DNA from 3 places in the Streptomyces sp. NPDC001532 genome. Region 2 is predicted to be linked to each of the others. Evidence: riboswitches for the same ligand, from Rfam matches in the RefSeq annotation. Region 2 holds a riboswitch; each other region holds the start of a gene.
The links. A riboswitch is a leader RNA that binds a small molecule or an ion and turns the genes downstream of it on or off. The one in region 2 is predicted to bind cyclic di-AMP.
Positions count from the first base shown of each region.

Region 1: another riboswitch for cyclic di-AMP. It lies ahead of ABT232_RS21810 (M23 family metallopeptidase); the one in region 2 lies ahead of ABT232_RS30810 (C40 family peptidase).
Region 3: another riboswitch for cyclic di-AMP. It lies ahead of ABT232_RS34430 (M23 family metallopeptidase); the one in region 2 lies ahead of ABT232_RS30810 (C40 family peptidase).

Region 1 is NZ_JBEPAL010000023.1:99,045-104,234, reverse strand. It holds gene ABT232_RS21830 (helix-turn-helix domain-containing protein) at 1-174, shown strand, start outside; gene ABT232_RS21825 (DUF6126 family protein) at 171-305, shown strand; gene ABT232_RS21820 (tyrosine-protein phosphatase) at 328-1,125, opposite strand; gene ABT232_RS21815 (alpha-galactosidase) at 1,330-3,405, shown strand; cyclic di-AMP (ydaO/yuaA leader) riboswitch at 3,704-3,871, shown strand; gene ABT232_RS21810 (M23 family metallopeptidase) at 3,874-4,866, shown strand; gene ABT232_RS21805 (rhamnogalacturonan lyase family protein) at 5,189-5,190, shown strand, end outside.
Region 2 is NZ_JBEPAL010000043.1:67,637-72,826, reverse strand. It holds gene ABT232_RS30810 (C40 family peptidase) at 278-1,453, opposite strand; cyclic di-AMP (ydaO/yuaA leader) riboswitch at 1,461-1,616, opposite strand; gene pcrA (DNA helicase PcrA) at 1,919-4,399, shown strand; gene ABT232_RS30800 (M23 family metallopeptidase) at 4,493-5,190, opposite strand, start outside.
Region 3 is NZ_JBEPAL010000057.1:7,025-12,214, forward strand. It holds gene ABT232_RS34420 (PrsW family intramembrane metalloprotease) at 20-1,426, shown strand; gene ABT232_RS34425 (aldo/keto reductase) at 1,506-2,450, opposite strand; gene ABT232_RS34430 (M23 family metallopeptidase) at 2,555-3,598, opposite strand; cyclic di-AMP (ydaO/yuaA leader) riboswitch at 3,610-3,766, opposite strand; gene ABT232_RS34435 (PP2C family protein-serine/threonine phosphatase) at 3,958-5,187, opposite strand.

The sequences.
Region 1 (5,190 bases), on a different contig from region 2:
ACGCATCTGCTCGGCCCGGGCGACAGCGCGCACTTCGACTCGCTGACCCCGCACCGCATCGCCGCCGAGGACCCGGACGGCCTCGACCTGCTCTTCGTCCACACCCTGTTGCAGAGCCCCACGGCCGCGCTGTGCCTCGGCCCCGCCACCCACGTCACCGGAGAGACGCCATGAGCCGATCCCAGCCGCGATCCCAGCCGAACAAGTCCGACCGCCAGGTCTGGGTGCGGCTGTTCATCTACGTGGCCGCGGGGCACGTCTTCGCCGCCTTCCTCTTCCTGCTGTTCGCGGTCGGAGGAAAGTAGCGGCGGGGCCGCACGGCCGGAGTCAGTCGACCAGCCGCTCCCGCAGCCGCTCACGGGTCTGCGGGGTGACCTTCAGGCCCTGCTCCAGATAGGTGTCGACATCGCCCCAGGTCTGCTCGATGGTGTCGAACGCCGCCTCCAGATACTCGGCGCGCGCGTCGAAGAGCGGGCTGAGCAGTTCCATGACCTCGGGCGAGTAGGCCGAGGCGGAGCTGCTGCTGCGGCGCACCTTGTAGCGGCGGTGCTTGGCGTTGGACTCCAGGTAGTCGGCGACGATCGCCTCGCGCTCGACACCCAGCGCGAGCAGTGTCACCGCGATCGACAGGCCCGCGCGGTCCTTGCCCGCGGCGCAGTGCATCAGCGCGGGCACACTGTCCTCGGCGAGGGCGTGCAGCACCTGGGAGTGCTCGGCGGTGCGCTCCTTGATGATCGTGCGGTACGAGGCGATCATCCGCTCCGCCGCCTTGCCGTCCGCCAGCAGTCCGCGCAGCTGGTCCAGGTCGCCGTCGCGGACCATCTTCCAGAACTCGGCGCCGTCGGCCGGGTCGCTCAGCGGCAGGTTGACATTGCGCACGCCCGGCAGCTCGACGTCCGGGCCCTCCAGCTTCTGGTCCGCGGCGTTGCGGAAGTCGAAGATCGTGTGCAGGCCCAGGGAGGAGAGGAACACCGCGTCCTCGGCGGTGGCGTGCGCGAGATGGCCGCTGCGGTAGAGCACGCCGTGGCGCACCCGGCGGCCGTCGACGGTCGGGAGGCCGCCCACGTCGCGGAAGTTGCGCACTGCGGCCAGTTCGGGCTCGGTCGACGGGACCTGCTGCGTCACGTGGGCTCCTCCCAGTCGGCCCCGCCGCGCTGCTCGTCGGCGGGCACGTCCTCGACGATACGACATGGATTCCTGAGGCAATGAAGTTGTCCACAGCCGGGCCGGCCGGCCCGTCGGCGGTTGTCCACAGGCGTTGCCCGAACCCCTTTCGCCCCTCGATCATGTGGATGTCCGGTCGGAGCTGTCGGAATCTGTGGGGGAATGATGCTGGACATCGCCAGGGACGGTCGGACGTGGCTGCTGTCGGGCCCGAAGAGCAGTTACGCCGTCCACCTCACCGAGGACGACGCGCTGCTGCATCTGCACTGGGGCCCCAGGATCGCGCTCGCCGACGCCGAGGCACTGGCCGGCCGGCCGCTGCCGGACCACTGGCCGTTCGAGTCGGCGCTCGACGGCCGCGAGGAGTACCCGGTCGAGGGCGGCCCCCGGTTCGCACGACCCGCCCTTTCGGTGCGCACCGACGAGCGCCGCGGCACCGAGTGGGCCTTCGAGGCGTACGAGACCGAGGGTGGGGGCGAGGAGCTGCGGCTCCGCTTCCGGGACGCGGGGCTGACGATCACCCTGCACTACCGGATGCGGGACGACGTCGTGGAGCGCTGGGTGACCCTGCGCAACGAGGGGCCCGTGGTCGAGGTGCTGCGCGCCGACTCCGCGACCTGGACCCTGCCCGACCGCGAGGACTGGCGGCTCTCCCAGCTGCACGGCCGCTGGGCCGCTGAGTCCCGGCTGACCACCGCGCCCCTCACCTACGGGGAGAAGGTCGTCGGCAGCCGGCGCGGCCACACCGGCCACCAGCACCTGCCATGGGTGGCGCTGGACACCGACGCCACGGAGGAACGCGGCGAGGTCTACGGCTGCGCTCTTGGCTGGTCCGGCTCCTGGCGGATCGCCGTGGCCCAACTGCCCGACGCCAAGGTGCAGATCACCGGCGGCGCCGGACACGACGACTCGGGGCTGACCCGGCTGGCGGCGGGGGAGAGCTTCACGACGCCCGTCTTCGCCGGGCTGTGGAGCGACGGCGGCTTCGGCGGCGCGAGCCGCGCCTGGCACGCCTACCAGCGCGCGCACGTCATCCCCGACGCGGACCGGGACCGCCCGGTGCTGTTCAACTCCTGGGAGGCCACCGGGTTCGACATCTCCGAGGAGCGGCAGCGGGCGCTCGCCCGGCGGGCCGCCGCCGTCGGCGTGGAGCTGTTCGTGGTCGACGACGGCTGGTTCGGCGCCCGCACCGACGACCGGGCCGGGCTCGGCGACTGGACACCCAACCCGGACCGCTTCCCGGCCGGTCTGAAGCCCCTCGCCGACGAGGTGCACGCCCTCGGGATGCGGTTCGGGATCTGGGTCGAGCCCGAGATGGTCAACCCGGACAGCGATCTGTACCGCGCCCACCCGGACTGGGTGCAGTTCCATACCGGTCGAAAGCGGACGGAATTCCGCAATCAGCTCGTACTCAACCTGGCGCGGGAGGACGTCCAGCAGTACCTCTGGGGGCAGCTGGACGGCCTGCTCTCCAGTGCTCCCGTCGACTATGTGAAGTGGGACTTCAACCGCTGCTTCACCGACGCCGGCTGGCCCGGCGAGCCGTATCCGCAGCGGCTGTGGGCCGACCATGTGCGGGCCCTGTACGCGCTGCTGGACCGGCTGCGCGCGGCCCACCCCGGGGTCGCCTTCGAGTCCTGCTCGGGTGGCGGCGGCCGGATCGACCTCGGCGTGCTCGGCCGGACCGACCAGGTGTGGACCTCCGACAACACCGACCCGCTCGACCGGCTCGCGATCCAGCACGGCTTCAGCCAGCTCCACCCCGCGCGCGTGATGGCCGCCTGGGTCACCGACAGCCCCAACGCCATGCTGAACGGCCGGGTCAGCTCGCTGCGCTTCCGGTTCGTGAGCGCGATGGCCGGGGTGCTGGGGGTCGGCGGCGACCTGGGCCGGTGGACCGAGGAGGAGCTGACGGAGGCCGCCGAGTGGGTGGCGCTCTACAAGGAGATCCGGCCGCTGGTGCAGCGCGGGGATCTGTACCGTCTGCGGCCTCCGCGCGGCGGGCTGAGCGCCGTCCAGTACGTCCTGGGTGACGAGACGGTCGTCCTCGCCTGGCTCCAGGCACAGCACCACGGTGAGCCCGCTCCGGCGCTGCGGCTGCGCGGGATCGATCCGACGGCATCGTATGAATGCCATGAAACGGGCGAAGTGCACCGAGGTGCCGTATTGCTGCATCACGGACTTCTCACAGGATTGCGGGGGGATCTCGATGCGACGGTTCTCCGTCTCCGTCGCATCTGAGCGATGTGTCCGAATTGGAGCCTTCGTTGTAACTCGGTCTGGAATAAAGAGTTGTGGGGAGGGGCGCGTGAGCAGCGTCATACAGGTGACGGTGAGTCGCCCGTCATGTCCACGTAATTCACCCTCTTCTTAAGGGCTTTTGGACAAAAGGGCGGCTGCGTAATCAACGGACAGTGACCGGGAATTCTGTGGCGGAAGGGCGTGAAACGCATTCAAGGGCAACCATTCGCTTGTCCTTGTGCGTCCGGGTCGCTTACGTTCCACCTCGATCCGGGCGGACGCCTAATCCTGCCGCCGCCTGGTGCCCGCGCTAACTCACCCGTGCACGGCAGGAGCGGGGGACCCACAGGTTTGACCGCCTGTTCCGGTTCCCGGAACGGCTCGGGGTAAAGCCGCGTCCCGACGTGGCCGGACATCTCCAGTCCGCACCCGACAGCTCACCTCGTAGGCGCCGGAGAGGAATTCGCCATGCCCGCCAAGGGTAAGCACCGCCGTCCCAAGACCCTGCGCTTCACTCGTTCCATCGCCGTCGCCGGTACCGGTGGCGCCGCGCTCGCCCTCCCTCTGATGGGAGCGGCCGGCGCCCACGCCGCCACCCCGCAGTCCGCCGCGGAGCAGGCCGTCCAGTCGGTCGCCTCCGTCCAGAAGGCGGCCGCGGCGGACAAGGCCGCCGACAAGGGCTCCGGTGTCCGGACCTACACCGTGAAGTCCGGCGACTACCTCTCGAAGATCGCTGTCGAGCAGGACGTCGACGGCGGCTGGAAGAAGCTGTACGCGGACAACCGCACCGCCGTCGGCGCGGACCCGTCGCTGATCCACCCCGGTCTGAAGCTGTCCATCGGCAAGAAGGCCGCGGCGAGCGCTCCCGAGTCCTCGTCCTCCGAGACCTCCGAGTCGTCGCAGTCCGCACAGAAGCAGTCCGCGCAGAAGTCGCAGTCGTCCGACACCTCGCAGTCGAGCGAGGCCTCGAAGCCGGTCGAGTCGTCGCCCTCGCAGGCCGCCCCGGCCGCCCAGGCCGCCGACACGGCCGACACCGCCACCTCCACCGCGGCCGGCGGCTTCAGCGCCCCGGTCTCCGGCGCCGGTGTCGGCACCGCCTACAAGGTGGCGGGCAGCATGTGGTCCAGCGGCTACCACACCGGTGTCGACTTCGTCGTCCCGACCGGCACCTCGCTCAAGGCCGTCGGCGCCGGCACCGTCGTCTCCGCCGGCTGGGGCGGTGCGTACGGCAACCAGGTCGTCATCAAGCTCGCCGACGGCTACTACGCCCAGTACGCCCACCTCTCTTCGCTCTCGGTGTCGGCCGGCCAGTCCGTGACCGCGGGCCAGCAGGTCGGTCTGTCCGGTGCGACCGGCAACGTCACCGGCCCGCACCTGCACTTCGAGATCCGCACCACCCCGGACTACGGCTCGGACGTGGACCCGATCGCCTACCTCCGCGCCAAGGGCGTCGCCATCTGACGCCACTCCGCCGTGCCGGTACCTGACACCGGCGGCACCGCCGGTACCTGACGACCGGCGGCCCGCGCCCGCACACGCCGAAGGCCGGACCCGATCCACGGGTCCGGCCTTCGGCGTGTGCGGCTTTGCGCGTTCATGATCGTTTCATTGCGGTCGTGTGGCATCCCTGTTCGAGGCATCGACATGGGGTCGAGGGTGAGGACAGAGTGGTTCCCGAGGGTCAGCAAGCGCTTTCCCCGCGCTTCTACGTCCCCTCTCCGTCTTTCCTCTCCGTCTCCACCCCTCTCCTCCCTCCTCCTCGCCCATGAAGGAGCACTGCCCCAT
Region 2 (5,190 bases):
CGCGCCGTCCGGCCCTCAGCGCCCGACGCCCGGCCCCCGAGGCCCAGCGCCAGCTGCCCGACCTCGAGCACCCAGCCCTCTACGCCCTGCGCAGGCTGCCCGGCCCTGAGCGCCGGGCCTTCAGCCCTCGGCCCCCGAGGCCCAGCGCCAGCTGCCCGACCTCCAGCGCCTGGCGCCCAACCCTCTACGCCCGGCGCCAGCTGCCCGGCCCTCAGTGCCCGCCGCCGGCTGCCCGCCGTCCCGCTTCCGCCACCCCGGATCAGCCCGCCGCCCCGGCTCAGGCCGGTCGTACCACGCTGTGGATCGACGACTCGCCGTCGTAGTAGATCGATTCCTCGCGTACGTACGCCCCGGGCTTCGGCGCGTGGATCATCATTCCGTTGCCGATGTAGATGCCGACGTGGGTGATGTCGTCGTAGAAGAAGACGAGGTCGCCGGGCTGGGCGGCGGCGACGGAGACCGTGGTGCCGGCGTTCACCTGGTCGTAGGTGGTGCGGGGGAGGGTGACGCCGGCGGCCTTCCAGGCGGCCTGGGTGAGGCCGGAGCAGTCGTAGGAGTCGGGCCCGGTGGCGCCCCAGACGTAGGGCTTGCCGATCTGCGCGCGGGAGAAGGCGAGCGCCTTCTCGGCCTTGGCGGCGTACGTGGAGTCGGTGGCGGTGGAGGTGTCCCCGGTGCTCTCCTGCTGAGGGGCCTGCTCCTGCGCGGTCTCCTGCGCGGCGGCCTCCTCCTGCTGCCGCTGCTCCTCCGCCTCGGCCTGCTGCCGCGCGAGCTCGGCGGCCTTGCGGGCGGCCTCCTCCTGCTTGCGCTTCTCGATCGCCGCGAGCCGCGCCTTCTCCTCCGCGGTCAGCTGCGACAGCAGCTCCCGCGCGGTGGACAGCTTCTTCTGGACGGTCGCCTTGGCCGTCCTGAGGTCGGTCTGCGAGTCGGTGAGCGTCTGGAGGCTCTCGGTGGCCTCGCGACGCTTCTCCATCGTCTCGGTCTGCTGAGCGAAGTAGTCGTCGACCGCTTCCTTCTGACGGCTGGTCAGTCGGCCCATCAGCTGAGTCTGGTCGAAGTAGTCCTGCGGGGTGTCCGCGAGCAGGAAGGTCGCGGTGTCGGGGGCGGCGGCCCCGGTGCGGTACTGGGCCGCGGCGTACGAGCCCAGTTCGGCGCGTGCCTCGTTGAGCTTCTGTGCGCGCTCGGCGACGTCGTCCAGGAGGGTGTCGACGCGCTTGCGCTGCTTGGTGGTCCGCTCCTTGGCCGCGTTGTACTTCTCGGTCGCCGACTCCGCCTGGCGGTAGAGATCGTCGACCTTCTTCTCGACCTCCTCCAGGCTCGGCTTGTCGTCGGTCGAGGGAGCGGCGTCGGCGGTCTGCGAGAGCAGGGCCACGGAGGTGAGGGCCGCGGTGGCGAGGGCGGGGGTGCGTATGCCTGCCACGCGCGCGGTGGGACGCGACTTGCGGTGCGACGCCAAGGGAGGCGACTCCTTCCATCGGCCGCCTACCGGGTTAGCTGTCGGGTTCGGGCGGGTCGTTAGGAAGGGTTGCCCTACGGTCCGCTCCCCGGAGGGAGGGGCCGATTCACCCCAGAGTTCGGTGGGTCCCCGGCTCCGGGCCCGGTGTGGGCGCGCAGGACTCGGCGGAGGCCGTACGGTCCGGCGGGGTTCGCCGGTGGGGGTCGTACGGCCTGCCCGGCACGGTAGCCAACTCGTGTGCCGACTGTGAAGGTTGGTGGGTGATATGCCCGATACATTTTCGTGACCTTCCGGTCGGGGTCGCTCGCCGTCGTCGATCCGGAGCGCTGCGTGGCGGGTTGGCCTTGTAATCGTGTGGACGCGAGCCGTGACGAGAGGCATTCCCAAGATCATCGGTGAGGTGTGACGGGGATGTCTTCCGGGTGGCCCTCGGTTGTCAGTGGGGCGCCCTAGACTCGGAGAGCGATGAGCAGCCTCTTTGACGACAGCTTCCTGGCGGACCTCCAGGCCCCGCGGGCCCACGCGGAGGAGCCCCCGCCGCCGCCCGAGGACGATCACGTACCGGAGTCGATCCCGGACGATCTGTTCGGCGGGAAGTTCGACCTGCCACCGGACCGGGACGCCCACTACCGCGACGGCGCCCCGCGCCCCGTGGTCGACCCGGCCGTGCTCCTGGAGGGGCTGAACGAGAACCAGCGCGCCGCCGTCGTCCACTCCGGCACCCCGCTGCTCATCGTGGCCGGCGCCGGCTCCGGCAAGACCCGCGTGCTCACCCACCGCATCGCCCACCTGCTGGGCGAGCGGGGCGTGCACCCCGGGCAGATCCTCGCGATCACCTTCACCAACAAGGCCGCGGGCGAGATGAAGGAGCGCGTCGAGCAGCTCGTCGGCCCGCGCGCCAACGCCATGTGGGTGATGACCTTCCACAGCGCGTGCGTCCGCATCCTGCGCCGCGAGAGCAAGAAGCTCGGCTTCACCTCGTCGTTCTCGATCTACGACGCCGCCGACTCCAAGCGCCTGATGGCCCTGGTCTGCCGCGATCTCGAGCTGGACCCCAAGCGTTTCCCGCCGAAGTCCTTCAGCGCCAAGATCAGCAACCTGAAGAACGAGCTGATCGACGAGGAGGACTTCGCCGCCCAGGCCACCGACGGCTTCGAGAAGACCCTCGCCCAGGCCTACGCCATGTACCAGTCGCGCCTGCGCGAGGCGAACGCGCTGGACTTCGACGACCTGATCATGACGACGGTCAACCTGCTGCGCGCCTTCCCGGACGTCGCCGAGCACTACCGCCGCCGCTTCCGCCACGTGCTGGTCGACGAGTACCAGGACACCAACCACGCCCAGTACGCCCTGGTCCGCGAGCTGGTCGGCACCTCCGAGCACCCGGTGGACGTACCGCCCAGCGAGGACGACCTGGCTCCCGCCGAGCTGTGCGTCGTGGGTGACGCCGACCAGTCGATCTACGCCTTCCGCGGCGCGACGATCCGCAACATCCTCCAGTTCGAGGAGGACTACCCGAACGCGACGACGATCCTGCTGGAGCAGAACTACCGCTCCACCCAGACGATCCTCTCCGCTGCCAACGCGGTCATCGAGCGCAACGAGTCCCGCCGCCCCAAGAACCTGTGGACCAACGCGGGCGCGGGCGCGCGCATCACCGGCTACGTCGCCGACACCGAGCACGACGAGGCTCAGTTCGTCGCCGACGAGATAGACCGCCTCACGGACGCGGGTGACGCGAAGGCCGGCGACGTCGCCGTCTTCTACCGGACGAACGCCCAGTCCCGTGTCTTCGAAGAGGTCTTCATCCGCGTCGGTCTGCCCTACAAGGTCGTCGGCGGCGTCCGCTTCTACGAGCGCAAGGAGGTCCGGGACGTCCTGGCCTACCTGCGTGTCCTGTCCAACCCCGAGGACTCGGTCCCGCTGCGTCGCATCCTGAACGTGCCCAAGCGCGGCATCGGCGACCGCGCCGAGGCGATGATCGACGCCCTGTCCCAACGGGAGAAGATCAGCTTCCCGCAGGCGCTGAAGCGGGTCGACGAGGCGTACGGCATGGCCGCGCGGTCCACCAACGCGGTCAAGCGGTTCAACACGCTGATGGAGGAGCTGCGCACGATCGTCGAGTCCGGCGCCGGACCGGCGACGATCCTAGAGGCGGTGCTCGAACGCACGGGCTACCTCGCCGAGCTTCAGGCCTCCACCGACCCGCAGGACGAGACCCGTATCGAGAACCTCCAGGAACTCGCCGCCGTCGCCCTGGAGTTCGAGCAGGAGTCCGGTGAGGGTGAGACCGCCGGCTCGCTCTCCGAATTCCTGGAGCGGGTCGCGCTGGTCGCGGACTCCGACCAGATCCCCGACGAGGAGGACGGCGACGGCGTCATCACACTGATGACCCTGCACACCGCCAAGGGCCTGGAGTTCCCGGTGGTCTTCCTCACCGGCATGGAGGACGGCGTCTTCCCGCACATGCGGGCCCTCGGCGAGACCAAGGAGCTGGAGGAGGAGCGCCGCCTGGCGTACGTGGGCATCACCCGCGCGCGGGAGCGGCTGTACCTCACCCGCTCCTCCATGCGCAGCGCCTGGGGACAGCCGCAGTACAACCCGCCGTCGCGGTTCCTGGAGGAGATCCCTCCGACGCACGTCGACTGGAAGCGCACGGGTGCCGTCGCGGCTCCGGCCGGCCCGGTCTCGGGTGTGGCCGCCTCGCTGTCGTCGTCGCGCTCCCGCTCGTCGGCGTCCGGCGCCTCCGGCTTCGCCACCCGCCGCACCGCCGAGAAGCCGGTGGTGTCCCTGGCCGTCGGCGACCGGGTCACACACGACCAGTTCGGGCTCGGCACCGTGGTCGGGGTCAAGGGCACCGGCGCGAACGCCGAGGCCACGATCGACTTCGGCGACACCAAGCCCAAGCGGCTCCTGCTGCGGTACGCGCCGGTGGAGAAGCTGTAGCGCCGACGACGCCATGCCGTAGCGCCGAAGACACCATGAGGAAAGCCCCCGCCGGGCACATGGCGGGGGCTCACTCGAAGGGTGTGTGCGGTCCTACGACGGGTCCAGGCCGTGGCTGCGCAGCCAGGACAGCGGGTCTATGGCCGAGCCGCCGCCCGGACGGACCTCGAAGTGCAGGTGCGGACCGGTCGAGTTGCCGGAGTTCCCGGAGTAGGCGATCGCGTCGCCGGCCTTGACGGTCGTACCGGACGCGACGGTGTAGCTGGAGAGGTGGCAGTACCAGGTCTCCGTGCCGTCCTTCGCCGTCACGATCATCATGTTGCCGTAGGCGCTGTTCCACTCGGTGCGGACGGTGCCGTCGGTGGCGGCCATCACGGTCGAACCGTAGGAGACCGGGAAGTCGATGCCGGTGTGCACGGACATCCAGTTGATGCCGGCCTGGCCGTAGTAGGCGCTGAGACCGTGCTGAGCGACCGGGAGGGCGAACTTCGGGCGGAGCCGTTCCTTGCGGGCGGCCTCCTCGGCGGCCCGCCTCCGCTCCGCCTCCTGCTGCGCCTTGAGGTCGATGCGCTCCTGGGTGCGGCTGGCCCGGTCGGCGAAGTCGTCGGCCTCCGCGGAGAGGCTTTCCAGCTGGGTGTCCAGCTTGTTGTTGGCGGCGGACGGTTTCACCGGCTGGGCGTCGGCCGCGGTGGTCGAGGTCTCCTGGGTGTCGTCGGCGAACGTGCCGACCGAGGCGGCGGCGATACCGGCGACGCCCATGACGCAGGCCGAGGGCACGGCGACGGTCAGCA
Region 3 (5,190 bases), on a different contig from region 2:
CCCTCGTGAGGGCAATGCCGTGGCCACCAGTCCCCCGTACCCCACGCCTCCCGGCTTCCCCGCCCCCGGGGCGCCCCGGCACGCGCACTGGTGGCAACGCGCCTGGGTGCGCTACGGCGCCCTGGTCACCCTGCTCGCCCTCTCCGGCCTGGTCATCCTGGCGCTGGTGCGCGAGCAGACCGGCACCCAGGGCTTCCTGGTCGGTCTCGGCCTCGCGATCCTGCCGGTCCCGCTGCTGACAGCCGCCTTCCGCTGGCTGGACCGGGTCGAACCGGGCCCCTGGCGGAACCTGGTCTTCGCCTTCGCCTGGGGCGCCTGCGCGGCCGCGCTGATAGCGATCGTCGCCAACAGCTTCGCGACCCGCTGGATAGCGACGGCCACCGCGGACCCGGCCAGTGCGGACACCCTCGGCGCGACCGTGATAGCGCCGGTCGTCGAGGAGTCCGCGAAGGCGGCGGCCATCCTGCTGCTCTTCCTCTTCCGCCGCCGCGACTTCACCGGGATCGTGGACGGCGTGGTGATAGCCGGCGTCACGGCGACCGGCTTCGCGTTCACCGAGAACATCCTCTACCTCGGCACCGCCTTCGGCACCGACCAGCTCACCGGCGGCAGCGGCATCGCCTCCGTCACCGCGGCCACGTTCTTCGTGCGCGTGGTGATGTCCCCGTTCGCGCACCCGCTGTTCACCGTCCTCACCGGCATCGGCTTCGGCATCGCCGCGCTCTCCGGGCCCCGCCAGCATCTGCGGCGGGTGCTGCTGCCGCTGTCCGGACTGCTGCTCGCGATGGGCATGCACGCGTTCTGGAACGGCTCGGCGACCTTCGGCGAGTTCGGCTTCTTCGCGGTCTACGGCGCGTTCATGGTGCCCATGTTCGGGCTGCTGACGTGGCTGGTGATCTGGACCCGCCAGCGCGAGCTGCGGACCGTGCGGGAGGAGCTGCCGCCGTATGTGGTCGCGGGCTGGCTGGGCCCGGCCGAGCCGTTCGCGCTCGGCTCGATGCGGGCGCGCCGGCTGGCCCGCGAGTTCGCCGGGCACCACCTGGGCAAACCGGCGTCCCGCGCGGTGGCGGAGTACGAGGCGTACGCGACGTCGCTGGCGTTCCTCAGGCACCGGGGGCGCCGGGGCCGGGCCGGCGCCGACTTCGTGGTGCGCGAGGGCGAGCTGCTGCACGAGCTGTGGCGCCGCCGCGAGGTGGCCCGCCCGGCGCTGGAGTACGCCGCGCGGGTCACGGCACCGCCGGTGCCGGTGCTGATGCCGTGGCCGGCGCACGGCCCGGGACACGCTCAGGGGCACGGCCCGGTGGCGGCGCCGAACCAGCCGTACCGGACCCACCAGCCGGTGCACCAGCCGGCGCACCCGGTGCACCACCCGGCACCGGCACCCCACCCGATGCCTTACCCCGCGTACAACCCGTACCGAACGTGACGGACGTGACGGCCGTGACCGCCGCGACCGGCGTGACGGCCGTGACCCGCGACGAGCGCCCGGCCCGGCGGACCGGCCCTCAGGCGGACGCCTCCGTCAGCCGCGCGACCTCGTCCTCGGTGAGCCGCAGTTCGGCGACCCCCACCAGGTCGGCCAGCTGCTCCACGGTCCGCGCGGACGCGATCGGCGCCGCCACGGTGGGCTGCGCGGCGAGCCACGCCAGGGCGACCGTCGCGACGGGCACCTCGTGCGCGGCGGCCACGGAGTCCAGCGCGTCCAGCACCCGCCGCCCCCGCTCGCTGTCCAGGTGCTTGCCGGCGCCCGCCGCCCGCGCGCTGTCGACGGTCGTGCCGGGCCGGTACTTGCCGGTCAGGAAGCCGGACGCCAGCGCGTAGTACGGCACCGCGGCGAGGCCCGCCCGCGCGGCGACGTCCCGGAGCTCACCCTCGTAGGTCTCCCGGGACACCAGGTTGTAGTGCGGCTGGAGGGCGACGTACCGGGCGAGGCCCTCGCGGTCGGAGAAGGCCAGGGACTCCCGCAGCCGCTGGGGGGAGATGTTGGAGGCGGCGATGTACCGGACCTTGCCCGCCTCCACCAGTTCGTCGAGCGCGCCGACGATCTCCTCGACCGGCACGTCGGGCTGGTCGAAGTGGGTGTAGTAGAGGTCGATGTGGTCGGTGCCGAGGCGTCGCAGTGAGGCGTCGGCCGCGGCCTTGATGTTCACCGCGCTCAGGCCCGGGTACTCGGGGTGCTGGCTGACCTTGGTCGCGATGACCACCTCGGAGCGGTTCCCCCGGGCCTTGACCCACTCGCCGATGATCGTCTCGGACTCGCCGCCGGAGTTGCCCTCGATCCAGGCCGAGTAGGAGTCGGCGGTGTCGACGAAGTTGCCGCCCGCGGCGGCGTAGGCGTCGAGGACGGCGAAGGAGCGGTCCCGGTCCGCGGTCCAGCCGAAGACGTTGCCGCCGAGGGAGAGGGGGAAGACCTCCAGGTCGGAGGAGCCGAGCTTGCGCAGAGAAGTCATGCCGAGTGACAACACGGCACGGGGAAGCGCGTATTCCGTGAACCGGCAGCCCTGACGTCGGGGGGTTGTCGTCAGGACCGCCGGGGTTCAGCGTGAGCGTGGGCTCAGGGGGTGAGGCCCTTGCTCTGGAGCCAGGCCATCGGGTCCAGCGCGCCGCCGTCGCCGGTGTGCACCTCCAGGTGCAGGTGCGGGCCGGTCACGTTGCCGGTCGCGCCCACGCGGCCGATGACGTCACCGGTGTTGACCTTCTGGCCCACGCTGACGTTGATCGACGACTGGTGGGCGTAGAGGATCTCGGTGCCGTCGTCCAGGGTCAGGACGGTCTTGTAGCCGTACGACCCGTCCCAGCCGGCCTGGGTGATGGTGCCGGTGTGCACCGCCTTGATGAGGGTGCCGGTGGGCGCGGCGAAGTCCAGGCCGGTGTGGTAGCCGGAGGACCACATCGAGCCGGCCTGACCGTAGGTGGAGGTCAGGGTGTACGAGGAGGTCGGCAGCGTGAACTGCTTGGCCAGCTCGGCCAGGCGCTCGGCCTCGGCCTTCTTGCGGGCCTCCTCCTCGGCCGCCTTCTTCGCGGCGGCGGCCTCGGCCTCGGCTTCCTTCTCCGCCTTGGCGGCCGCCTCGGCGGCGGCCTTCTCGGCGGCGGCCAGCGCTTCCGCGGCGGCCTTGGACTCGACCTGGTCCTGCTGCTGCTCGGCCTGCGCCATGATGCGGGCGCGCAGTGCCTCGCCGGCGTCGGTGGTGCCCTGCGCGGTCTCGGTCTCGGTGACGCCGACGCTGCTGAGCGGGGTGGCGGTGGTCTCGGCCTCGGGCTCGGGCTCGTCGGAGATGAGCGAGCCGACGTTCGGCAGGTCGGGCATCGAGATGGACACCGGCGGCTTGCCGGTCTGCGCGGTGGCCATGCCGCCCGCGCCGACGGCGGCTATGACACCGACGCCGAGAACGGTGGAGCTGCGGGCGAGTCCGCCGCCGCGCTGCTTGGCGACGCGGTGCCGGCCGCGTACGGGGCGAATGGATTCCTTGGTCGGATTCCACTCCTCCCAGGGGCCCTCTTCGGTGCGCTGACCGCCGTAGACGAAGGTGTCGGCGGGATCGACAGTGCGCTGGCCGGGCACGAACGGGGCCCCGGGGGCAGGCCGGTTGGACGCCACGTGGGCGTACTCCTTTCCTTCCTTCTCGCCTACCGGGTTAGCTGACGGGTTCGGAGCAGGAAGGTCTCCTACGCGCGTAAATCAGCCGTGTGAACACGACTGGCCACGAGCGATTCACCCCAAGGTGGTGGTTCCCCGGTTCCCTACGGGATTCGGCGCGTGCGCACGGAGCCGCCTCTTGTGACGGCTGGGACGACCGCGCTGCGTTATCGGACGTTAATAGAACCGGGGCCTGAATTCCAAGCCGTTCCGCTTGATCATTACGGTTCTCCGGGCGGACGTTCGACCCATGACCGGCGAAAAACGGGCGAGTTGACCAGCGCTCAGCAGCGTTCTTTCTTTTGATGGTGTCTCAGATGTTATGCGGAGTGGGGTTGCTCACTTACTCCTGGTGACGGCGGTCGGGGCCGCCGTACGGCCAGCAGCGCCATGTCGTCCGTCAGCCTGCCGCCGGAGTGCCACCGCACATCTTCGGCCAAGATCGACAGCAGCTCGCCCGGCCCGCCGAAGGTCCGCCCGGCCAGCCGCCGCGACGGGTCGTAGAACTCGCCGCGCGCGTCGCGGGCTTCGGACAGCCCGTCGGTGTGGAGCAGCAGCGTGCTCCCGCCCGGAAAGCCGGCCTCGTCCGCGCGGTCCGGCCAGACGCCCAGCTCGCCCATGCCGAGCGGCAGCGCGGGGTTCCGGGCCGGCAGCGGCCGCAGCCGGCCGTCGGCGTGCAGCAGCAGCGGCGGCGGATGGCCGCGGTTGAGGATCCGTACGACGCCGTCGCCGTGCGGGATCTCGGCCAGTACGGCGGTGGTGAACCCCTCGAAGGCGTCGATGCCGTCGCGCCGGGTGCCCTCGCGGGCCAGCGCGTGCTCCAGCCGCTGGGCGACCGCCTCCAGCGTCCCCTCGTGCTCGGCGGCCTCACGGAACGCGCCGATCACCACGGCGACGGCGGCCACCGCGCCCATCCCCTTGCCCCGCACGTCCCCGACCACCAGCCGCACCCCGTACGGGCTGTCCTGCACGGCGTAGAGGTCGCCGCCGATGGAGGCGTCCGCCTGCGCGGCCTCGTAGCGCGCGGCGATCTCGTAGCCGCCGATGCGTGCCGCGGGCTCCGGCAGCACCGCGCGCTGCGCCGCCTCGGCGATCTCACGGGCGGTGGCGAGCCGGGCGTGGCCGCGGCCGACGAGGCAGTTGACGACCACGGCGAGGACGGAGACGACCGCCACGGTGACCGTCTCGGTGATCGCGTCGACGCGCAGGGCGATGCCGTACCGGATGTGCACCACGAGGACGACGGCGAGCGCCGCGATCCCGGTGAGGACGGTGGCCCGCCGGGAGAGCAGCGGGGCGGCGATCAGTGGCGCGGCGACGAAGAGCGGGGCGGCGGTGTAGTTCTCGGGGGTGAAGTAGTCGTAGCAGCCGCCGAGGACGACGAGGAGCATGGGCAGGGTGCGGACCAGGGTCCGCGCGTACGAGATCCGCCGTTCCTCGTCAGGGCCGGACGGCACGGGCGTGGGCGTAGGCGTGGGCGTGTGTGCGGACGCGGGCACGCCGCCGGGGCCAGGGCCGGGGCCGGGGCCGAGGTCTTCGGACCGCACCACTTG